2 regions of the Streptomyces sp. NPDC001351 genome follow, and region 1 is predicted to be linked to the other one. Evidence: riboswitches for the same ligand, from Rfam matches in the RefSeq annotation. Region 1 holds a riboswitch; the other holds the start of a gene.
What was found. A riboswitch is a leader RNA that binds a small molecule or an ion and turns the genes downstream of it on or off. The one in region 1 is predicted to bind S-adenosylmethionine.
Positions count from the first base shown of each region.

Region 2: another riboswitch for S-adenosylmethionine. It lies ahead of ACFY1U_RS36335 (ABC transporter substrate-binding protein); the one in region 1 lies ahead of thrC (threonine synthase).

Region 1 covers NZ_JBIAWS010000008.1:393,114-398,478, reverse strand. The annotation lists gene ACFY1U_RS29890 (trehalose-6-phosphate synthase) at 1-915, opposite strand, end outside; gene ACFY1U_RS29885 (glucosyl-3-phosphoglycerate synthase) at 1,011-1,955, opposite strand; SAM riboswitch class I at 2,117-2,274, shown strand; gene thrC (threonine synthase) at 2,293-3,579, shown strand; gene ACFY1U_RS29875 (MoaD/ThiS family protein) at 3,624-3,899, shown strand; gene ACFY1U_RS29870 (cold-shock protein) at 4,351-4,557, shown strand; gene groL (chaperonin GroEL) at 4,882-5,365, shown strand, end outside.
Region 2 covers NZ_JBIAWS010000012.1:81,021-86,385, reverse strand. The annotation lists gene ACFY1U_RS36345 (ABC transporter permease) at 1-89, opposite strand, end outside; gene ACFY1U_RS36340 (ABC transporter permease) at 93-1,175, opposite strand; gene ACFY1U_RS36335 (ABC transporter substrate-binding protein) at 1,172-2,821, opposite strand; SAM riboswitch class IV at 3,081-3,189, opposite strand; gene ACFY1U_RS36330 (acyl-CoA dehydrogenase family protein) at 3,476-4,702, opposite strand; gene ACFY1U_RS36325 (Ig-like domain repeat protein) at 5,267-5,365, shown strand, end outside.

The DNA of each region.
Region 1 (5,365 bases):
ATGCACGACCCGCTCCCGCCACTCGGGGCGGTCCTCCAGCAGCTGCCGGTACGCCAGCAGCCCGCGCACGATGTTCTTCGACAGCTCGGTGCGGTCGACCCGCACGACCGTCCTGCGGCCGGCGCCGATCTCCTCCTTCAGCGCGGCCATCCGCTCGGCCACATCGGCCTCGTGCGAGCGCTTGCGCAGGAAGTCCGCGTCCGCGCCCAGGCCGTGCACGCCGATCTCCGTGCCCCCGAGGCCGCCCACCACCGCCGTGGCGCACGCCGTGAACGCGTCCGCCCAGCGCCGGGTCAGAAAGCCCAGCCGGTCGGCGCCCAGCATGCCGTGCAGAAGCTGCTCGGCGATGTCGTCCGGCAGCATCCGGAAGTAGTCCACCGGTGCCCACGGCGTGTGCGAGAAGTGCCCGATGCGCAGGTCGGGACGGAGCTCGCGGAGCATGCCCGGCACCAGACACAGGTGGTAGTCCTGCACCAGCACCGCCGCGCCCTCGGCCGCCTCCTGCGCCAGCGCCTCGGCGAAGGCCCGGTTGTAGGTCTCGTACGACGCCCACTGCCGCCGGAACTCCGCGTCGAAGACCGGCTCCAGCGGCGTCTGGTACAGCATGTGGTGCACGAACCACAGCACCGAGTTCGCGATGCCGTTGTACGCGTCGGCGTGCACGCCGGCCGGGATGTCCAGCATCCGCACCCCGCCCTCGCCGGCCCCGCGCCGTACCGCCTCGCGATCGCCGTCGGACAGGGCCGAGCACACCCACAGGGCGTCCGCGTCGGGCCCGATCGCGGAGAGGCCGGAGACCAGCCCGCCGCCGCCACGCCTGGCGGCCAGCGAGCCGTCCTCCTGCACTTCGTACGAGACCGGGCCGCGGTTGGACGCGACCAGCACCTGATGACCAGCGCCGTGCGTGGAAGCCATACGCCTCAACCTAGCCCGGCCCGTAAACGCTCAAACGTACGGCTGCGCTCTGCGAGTGGACCGTATACACCGCCCACGCCGCGTAACGCGCCGCCTCAGGCGACCTTGCGCGACGCGTACTCCGTGATCTCCACCATCGGCGGCCGCTCCTCCGTGTCCACGGAGTAGGTGCGCGGCTCGAAGCCGTCCTCGCCCCGTTCGAACTGGGTGAGGGAGGGACGGATGAGGTGGCCGCGGGCCAGCCTCAGCTGTGCCGTGCGGTAGATCGCGGCGGACATCCGGCCCAGCGCCTGCCCGTCCTGGTGGCGGTGCTTGCGCACCCCGACGTCCACCTGGGCGAGTGCGTCGAGGCCCACCAGGTGCAGGGCGTCGACCAGCATGCCCAGCTCGACGCCGTACCCGACGGGGAACGGCAGCTGTTCCAGCAGGCTGCGCCGGGCCGCGTACTCACCGCCGAGCGGCTGCACGAAGCCCGCCAGCTGCGGCCAGTGCATGTTGAGCAGCGGGCGCGCCATCAGTTCGGTGACCCGGCCGCCCTGGCCCTGGGCGCCGGCCAGCGGACGGTCGTACATGCCCTTGACCAGGTCGACCGCCGGGTCGGTGAGCAGCGGGCCGACGATCCCGGAGACGAAGTCGGAGGAGAACTCCTTGAGGTCGGCGTCGATGAAGCAGACGATGTCCCCGCTCGTGACCAGGAGCGAGCGCCACAGCACCTCGCCCTTGCCGGGGACGGTCGGGATACGGGGCAGGATGTCGTCACGGTGGACGACCCTGGCCCCGGCCGCCGCGGCGACCTCGGACGTACGGTCGGTGGACCCGGAGTCGACGACGACGATCTCGTCGACGAGCGGAACCTGCTGCATCAGGTCGTGACGGATGATCGCGACGATGTCGCCGACCGTCTCCTCCTCGTTGAGCGCGGGCAGCACGACGCTGACCGACTGTCCCGTGCGCTGCTTGGCAGCGAGGATCTGGTGGAGAGGGCGGTCGGTCAGGGACCAGGAGCGGGTGCTCAGCCAGCGCTCGACTTCTTCCAGCACGTAGGCGGCTCCTCTGCGTTCTCTCGGCGAAGACCGGATCATCATGTGATCCATCTCGCGGTTCGGACGACTATCTCAACTGTCCTGGCCTTCCGTTACAGTCTTGAACAACGCTGGTGACCATCGCATGTCGGGGTCGCCCGGCGTTCACAACCGCATACCGCTCATCCAGAGGGGCAGAGGGATACGGCCCGATGAAGCCCCGGCAACCCTCCAGCCGGTCTCGTAACCGATCGATGCTGATCGTTCCGCGAGGCTCCCGGCTAGGGAAGGTGCCAAATCCGTCTCACGGCGAGATGCGTCGTGAGGAAGATGAGGAGAAAGGGCCTCGCCTCACATGGCTGCGCAGACTGTTGCAAGCACCACCGACTCCACGACCGTCGACCTCGGTCCCGCCGCGGCGCTCTCCTGCCGCGAGTGCGGTCACCAGGTGCCCCTCGGCCCGGTCTTCGCCTGCGAGGAGTGTTTCGGCCCGCTCGAGATCGCGTACGACTTCTCGGCCTACGACACCGAGGAGCTCCGCAAGCAGATCGAGGCGGGTCCCGCGAACATCTGGCGTTACGCGCCCCTGCTGCCCGTCCCGGCGGACGTGGCGGACAAGCCCAACATCAACCCCGGTTGGACCAAGCTCGTCAAGGCCGACAACCTGGCCCGCGAGCTGGGCGTGACCGGCGGTCTGTACGTCAAGGACGACTCCGGCAACCCGACGCACTCCTTCAAGGACCGGGTCGTCGCCCAGGCCATCGAGGCCGCCCGCGCCTTCGACTTCACCACCCTGTCCTGCTCGTCCACCGGCAACCTGGCCGGTGCGGTGGGTGCCGCCGCCGCCCGCGCCGGCTTCCGTTCCTGCGTGTTCATCCCGCACGACCTGGAGCAGGGCAAGGTCGTCATGGCCGCGGTCTACGGCGGCGAGCTCGTCGGCATCGAGGGCAACTACGACGACGTGAACCGCTTCTGCTCCGAGCTGATCGGCGACCCGGCCGGCGAGGGCTGGGGCTTCGTCAACGTCAACCTGCGGCCGTACTACGCCGAGGGCTCCAAGACCCTGGCGTACGAGATCTGCGAGCAGCTCGGCTGGCGGCTGCCGGACCAGCTGGTCGTGCCGATCGCCTCCGGCTCGCAGCTGACGAAGATCGACAAGGGGCTGCAAGAGCTGATCAAGCTCGGCCTCGTCGAGGACAAGCCGTACAAGATCTTCGGCGCCCAGGCCGAGGGCTGCTCGCCGGTGTCGGTGGCCTACAAGGCCGGGCACGACGTGGTGCGGCCGCAGAAGCCGAACACGATCGCCAAGTCGCTGGCCATCGGCAACCCGGCGGACGGGCCGTATGTGCTGGACATCGCTCGCCGTACCGGTGGGGCGGTGGAGGACGTGAACGACGAGCAGATCGTGGACGCGATCCGGCTGCTCGCCAGGACCGAGGGAATCTTCGCGGAGACCGCCGGTGGCGTGACCGTGGGTGTGACGCGCAAGCTCATCGAGAACGGTGTCCTCGACCCGACGCTGACCACGGTCGTCCTCAACACGGGAGACGGTCTGAAGACACTGGATGCGGTGGCTGGCACCGGGCTCACCGCCACGATTCGCCCGAGCCTGGAGTCGTTCCGCGAGGCCGGCCTCGCGTAGTTCCCCGTGCCCCTTAAAAGCCATACCCCGACCGGAGGTTCATCGTGAGCGTCAACGTCCGTATCCCCACCATCCTGCGCACCTACACCGGCGGCCAGGCCGAGGTCACTGCTGAAGGTGGGACCCTCGGCGAGGTCATCGCCGATCTGGAGAAGAACCACACCGGTATCGCCGCGCGTGTTCTCGATGACCAGGGCAAGCTTCGCCGCTTCGTCAATGTCTATGTGAACGACGACGACGTGCGGTTCGAGCAGGGGCTGGAGACGGCGACTCCGGACGGGGCGGGCGTCTCGATCATCCCGGCCGTGGCCGGAGGCTGACCGAAACAGGTCGGACGACCGATTATTACCGTCGGTAACGCTGATTACCGAGAGTTCATCGAATTGCCCCCTCCGTGAGAGAAGCGGAGGGGGCAATTCTGCATGGTTGAGCACGGTACAGTTGGGGAACCTGCTCGACTCCGCTTGCCGCGTGCATATGAGTTCCTACTTCTCGGGCAGCGAGAAGTAGCCAAAGTGTGCAGGTTTTTTGCGCCTTATGCTCCATTTATGGGGCCCGACTTGCCCTGAATTCGGGCGAATTCTCCGTAAATTCCGGACCGGTCGTGCCCGGAATTCTCGTCCGATTGACCTGTTGCAGACGGCAGTTGGACAGATACATTCAGCCGCGGTCGACGCGTTCCGGCGCACGCCCCCAACCGTGGGGGGTGAGGTCTGACCCGGATCCGCGAAGTGTGGATCTGTGCAAGGGCCAGTAATAGGGGAGTTAGGCATGGCTCAGGGCACCGTCAAGTGGTTCAACGCGGAGAAGGGGTACGGCTTCATCGCGGTCGACGGTGGTGCGGATGTTTTCGTCCACTACAGTGCGATTCAGATGGACGGCTACCGCACCCTGGAAGAGGGTCAGCGGGTCGATTTCGAGATCTCGCAGGGCCAGAAGGGGCCGCAGGCGGACATGGTCCGTCTGGCGACCAGCTGAAGCACGCGCCGGGTTAACTGCAGCGACGTTCTTCTGTTCTTGATCGAAGGGCCCGCACCTGAGGGTGCGGGCCCTTCGGCATGTCCGGCGGCGGGCCCGGGCGGCCCGTCGCCCCGGCTGTTCCCTGAGGGGCGCTTGCACTCGACCATGCCGAGTGCTAATCATTGGCGTTAGCACTCTGAAGGTGAGAGTGACAAAGATGGACCGGGTCGGTGAGGCCCGCAGGCCAGGTGGGGCAAGGAACCACGAGGCGTGCGTGCCGTCCGTCGCGGGCGCGGGCGCGGTCCGAAGGAATCACCCCCAGTCCTGGAGGGACCACTTCACATGGCCAAGATCATCGCGTTCGACGAGGAGGCGCGGCGCGGCCTCGAGCGCGGCATGAACCAGCTCGCGGACGCCGTGAAGGTGACGCTCGGCCCCAAGGGCCGCAACGTCGTCCTCGAGAAGAAGTGGGGCGCCCCCACGATCACCAACGATGGTGTCTCCATCGCCAAGGAGATCGAACTCGAGGACCCGTACGAGAAGATCGGCGCCGAGCTGGTCAAGGAAGTCGCCAAGAAGACGGACGACGTCGCCGGTGACGGTACGACCACCGCGACCGTGCTCGCCCAGGCCCTGGTCAAGGAAGGCCTGCGCAACGTAGCCGCCGGCGCCAACCCGATGGCCCTCAAGCGCGGTATCGAGAAGGCCGTCGAGGCCGTCTCCGGTGCCCTGCTCGAGCAGGCCAAGGATGTCGAGACCAAGGAGCAGATCGCTTCCACGGCCTCCATCTCCGCCGCCGACACCCAGATCGGCGAGCTCATCGCCG
Region 2 (5,365 bases), on a different contig from region 1:
ATCAGGCCGGTGAGCAGCATGGCCCGCTGCACCCCCGCGCCCGTCCGCAGCCGCGGCAACGGCAGGCGTCGTACCAGAACCAATGCCATGACTCAGTACCTCACTCGCGGGTCGATCAGCGCGGCGGCGACATCGACGAGGAAGTTCGTCACCGCGACGACGACGGCGAAGAGGGCCACGATGCCCTGCACCGCCGGGAAGTCACGCACCGTCAGGTAGTGGGCGAGTTCGTATCCGAGGCCCTTCCACTCGAAGGTGGTCTCGGTCAGCACGGCCCCGCCGAGCAGGCCCGCGATCTGAAGGCCGAGCACGGTGACGACGGGGATCAGCGCGGGCCGGGTGGCGTGCCGGGTGACCAGGCGCAGCGGGGCCACGCCACGGGAGCGGGCGGCCTCGACGTAGTCGGCGGAGAGCGTGCCGATCAGGTTCGTGCGCACCAGCCGGAGCAGCACGCCGGCCACGAGCAGGCCCAGGGCCAGTCCGGGCAGTACGGCGTGCCGGAGGACATCGGCGATGGCCGTGCCGTCACCGCTGCGCAGGGCGTCGATCAGATACACGCCGGTCGTGCTGGTCTGGTCCTGCAGGAACAGTTGCACGCCGGTGCTCGCCCGCCCCGAAGAGGGCAGCCAGCCGAGCCAGATGGCGAAGACCAGCTTCAGCAGAAGGCCCACGAAGAACACGGGGGTGGCGTAGGTCAGGATCGCGAACAGGCGCAGGGCCGCGTCGGGTGCCCGGTCGCGGTGGGAGGCCGCCACCATGCCCAGGGGGACGCCGACCACCAGAGCCACCAGCAGGGCGTAGCAGGCGAGTTCGACGGTCGCGGCGCCGTAGGTGCCGAGCACGTGGGTCACCGGCTGGTTGTCCGTGACCGTGCGGCCGAAGTCGCCAGTGGCCAGCGAGCGCAGGTAGTCCAGGTACTGGGTGAGCAACGGCCGGTCATAGCCCGCCTGGTGGAGTTTGGCCTGGAGCTGGTCCGGGGTGAGGCGGTCGCCGAAGGCGGCGCTGATCGGGTCGCCGGTCAGCCGCATCAGGAAGAAGACCAGGCTGACCAGGATCAGGACGGTGGGGATGATGAGGAGGAAGCGGACCACCAGGTAGCGGGCGAAGCCGTACCCGGCGGCGCCGTCGGCCGGAGAGGCGACGGCGCCGGGGGTCTCCTGCGTCAGAGCGCTCACTTCGTCGAGAGCCCCGCCCAGCGGAACTGGTACGTCGCGTCCAGCTCGTCCGGCACACCACTGATGTCGGTGCGGGTGACGATGGCGGTGGAGCCCTGGAGCAGCGGCAGCAGCGGCACCTGCGCGGCGGCCTTGTCCTGCGCCTGCTTCAGCAGCTCGGTCCGCTTCGCGGCGTCCGTCTCGGTCTCCTCCTTCTTGATCAGCGCGCGCACGGCGGAGTCGTCGTAGGCGTTGGCGACCCAGCTGTTGGCCGAGTAGAAGGGCGAGAGGTAGTTGTCGGCATCCAAGTAGTCGGCGTACCAGCCCAGTTGGTAGAGCGGGTAGAGGTGCTTGACGCGGTCCTTGCCGTACTGGGTCCACTCGGTGGACTGCAGGTTCACCTTGAACAGGCCGGTGGCCTCCAGCTGGGACTTGATCAGGGCGTACTCGTCGGCCGAGGACGAGCCGTAGTGGTCGCTGTTGTACTGGAGGTTGAGGGTGACCGGGGTGGTGACCTTCGCCGCCTTCAGCCGGGCCGCCGCCGCGGCCTTGTCGGGGCCGCCCTTCTTGTCGCCGTAGAGCGACTTGAAGGAGGGGGTGGCCCCGGTCAGGCCGTCCGGGACGGAGCTGTAGAGCGGCTGGTAGGTGTTCTTGTAGACCTGCTGGGCGAGTTGGGCCCGGTCGACGGAGTCCGCGACGGCCTGACGGACGGCGAGCGCCTTCTTCGGATCGGCGTTCTTGGTCTTGGTGCCGTACGGCTGGGTGGTGAAGTCGAAGACGATGTAGCGGATGCCGTTGCCGGAGCCGGTGTGGACCTTGATGCCCTTCTGCTTGGCGAGGTCGTCCAGGTCGGCGGTGGTGAGTGTGCGGTAGACGGCGTCGATGGTGCCCTGCTGGACGTCAAGCTTCAGGTTGCTGGCGTCGGTGTAGTACTTCAGCTGGACGTTCTTGGTCTTCGGTGTGCCCAACTGGCCCTTGTAGTCCGCGTTCGCGGTGAAGGACACCAGCGAGTTCTTGTCGTAGCTCCTGATGCCGTACGGTCCGTTCCACGGCTTGGCCGTGACGATCGCCTTGTCGTCGAGGATCTTGTCCGCGGGGAACACCTGCTCGTCCACGATGTAGCCGGCGGCCGTGGACAGTACCTGCGGGAACAGCGTGTCGTTGGCCGACTTGAGGGTGAAGACGACCGTGGTCGGGTCCGGGGCGGCGACCGAGGCGAGGTTGTACAGCAACGAGGACGGGCCGTTCTCGTCGGCGATCTTCAGGTCCCGGTCGAAGCTGAACTTGACGTCGGACGACGTCAGTTCATGGCCGTTGGCGAACTTCAGGCCCTTCCTGAGCGTGACCGTGTACTCCTTGGGCCCGGTCAGTCTGATCCCGGTGGCCAGGTCCGGGGAGACCTCCGCGGAGCCGTACTTCTGGCTGAGCAGGGTCGCGTAGACCTCGCTCTCGATGGTGCCGGACCCCGCGTCCCAGGCGCCGGCCGGGTCGAGGCTGGTGACCTGGTCGGTCGTACCGATGGTGATCGCCGCGGCGGAGCTCGCAGTGCTTCCGTCCTTGCTGCTGGTGCAGCCGGTCAGCGCCACCAGGAACGCCGTGCCCAGGGATATCGCGCCCAGGCCGGAACGAAGGGGTCTGTTCGGCGTCGGGCCGTTGTTCAGTGCCATCAGGAGTGTCTGCTTCCGCGTCAGGGGTGCGTGAGGCAGCCGTGGCACAGGTGTGCCATGGCGTGCGAGGTCACGTGAGAAAAAGGGTGGAGAGGGTCAAACGAACGGGCGGCGGGGCCGCCGCCGGCCCGGAGAGGGCGGGGTCAGCCCGTACACAGACAGCTGGACACCAGCAGCAGGTCGACATGGCGCCGGGGGCACGTCATGAAGGCTGTCGCCATGCCGTCCTCCTGGGTTCTGGCCCGCCTCGGGGCCGGTGTGAGCGCACTTGCAGAAAGAGAGATCCGCCGAGCCTTCACCTGGGGCACCCCGCTGCGTCGAGGGTTGCCGTCCGGCCAGCCAGGGCTTGATCACCGGAACTCGTAGCTCGCGCACACCGTAGATCGAACTTTCACAGGGCGTCAAGACGGCCTGGATGCAGGAACATCCGTCGACCCCGGCTGGTGCGACCCCACTGCCGTCCGCGTCGCGAGCCACTCGTGCGGATGCCGACCCGCGACGAATCCGCGGGGCGGAGTGGACTGGTAGTTGCCCAGCAATTCCTGGAGGACCGTGGGAAGTTGGGCGACAGTCCGGCGGGACTGCCGGCGTGTGATTCTCCGCGGTCGACGGCCTGTGGCCCTTGTCACTGATCCGGCGTTCCTGGTCTCCGGGTCAGGCCGGCAGGACGAACGGGGGGTGGGCACCATTGAGGAAGTAGTCCCCGGCGTCGCGGAACTGGTGGGCGACGGGCCTGTGCAAGGTGTGGGCCCGGGCGTTGCGCCAGAAGCGGTCGAGGCCCAGCCGTGCGGTTGCGGAGCGGGAGCCGACGACGTCCAGGGCGCGGCTGGTGGATTCCTGCGCGGCCCTGGAAGCGGCGGCCTCGGCCATCGTCACGTGGACTGAGATGTCCGCATACTCGTCGTAGGTGAGGTCTTCGGCGCGGGCCAGCCCGTTGTGTACGGCTGCCAGTGCCTGATCGGCGAGCGCGGCGGCGGAGCGGGTGAGGATCGTGAGTTCCCCGTAGGTGGTCAGTACGTGCGGGTCCTGGGGAGAGCCGTCCGGCCAGGAGGAGCGCCAGGACGACTGGCCCGCCCTGCTGTACTCGCGCGCTTCGGCGAGTGCGCCTTCGGCGAGGCCGAGAAGGAGTTGAACGGACAGGAGGCGCCCGATCGGCGAGGCCAGAGCGGCCGACGGTGACAGCATGTCGTCGTCGGCGGCGAGTGAGCCGAGGACATCGTGGACGGTGACGGGCACGGCGTCGAATTCCACGTCACCTCCGGCCGCGAGCCGCTGTCCGAAGGCTTCCGCGGCGTCGATCCGTACGCCGGGATGCGTGGGAGTGACGACGACGGCGACTGGTTCGCGGTCGCCCGCCCGCTCGGCCCGCACTGCGAGGCGGTCGGCGACCAGAACTCCGGTCGCGTAGCTCTGCCGGCCCTCGAGCACATAGCCCCTCCCTTTCCTGGTCAAGGTCAGTGGGAAGTCCCGAGGGGCGAAACCGCCGCCCCAACACCACTGCTCCGTCGCGGATCGGCGTTCGATCCGGGCGGCGGCGTCGGGCTCGGTGAAGCACCGCGCACTCCATGACAGGAAGTAGTGGGAGCCCAGGAGTTGGGCGATCGCGGCGTCGGTGGTGGCGATCTCCCGGACCACGGCGTACGCGGTGGGCCAGTCCGCGCCGCCTCCGCCGAGTTCGGCCGGTATGAGCAGGTTCAGCAGTCCGGATTCACGGAGTCCGGACACCTCGTCGAAGGGGGGCTTGCCCGCCTGCTCCCTGGCCGCAGCGTCGATGGCGAGGTCGTCCGCGATCTCGTGGGCCACGCGCAACCAGTGAGCGCGGCCGGGCCCGGTCGGGTCGGACGCCGAGGCGGGTGGGGACGGCGTGGTGGTAACGCCCATGGTGGTGGTCTCCTCAAGCGTCTTTGGAGTGTGACCCGTCTTTTCCTAGTAATCCGATAGGAATTATAGGGAATGTGCAGGTCGGCAAGGCGAACCTGTCTCGAAACCGGCGTATGCAAACCGGGGTAAAAGCCTCAGGTTTCGCCCATGCTGTATCGCCATGCGAGATAGTCGCCGACTTGTGTTGTCTCTGTGAAGGCCGCTGCTACTGTTCCCGCCGTGATCCGGACAATCTTCCCGGCGCTGACTCGGCGTCGCGCCGTCGATCTGATGCGTGTGGGCAGCGCCAGCTGTTGCCCGAGCGTCGCCGTGGCCTGCTGCTGAGTCGGACCGACACTCACACGCGCGCTCACTCCTCCCGGCCGTGACCCCCACGTGCGCGGGCACGCCAAGGCACTTTCCTCCCCTCCCGGACGTCCGGCCGACACCAACCGTGTCGCTTCCGGTCGTTCAACCCGCGGTCTTCCGCCTTCCCGCGCTTTCCCCTGCCCGCGTCCACCGCCTCCGCGCGCCCCCGCTCGGATGCGGCCGACCTGGCGGGCACGCCTTCCGAGGAGTTCACCCATGCGTAAGAGACGTATCTCCGCCGTGGCCACCGCCGTCGTCATCGCGACGCTCGCCACCCCGCTCGCCCTCACCTCCACCAGCGCCTACGCCGACCCG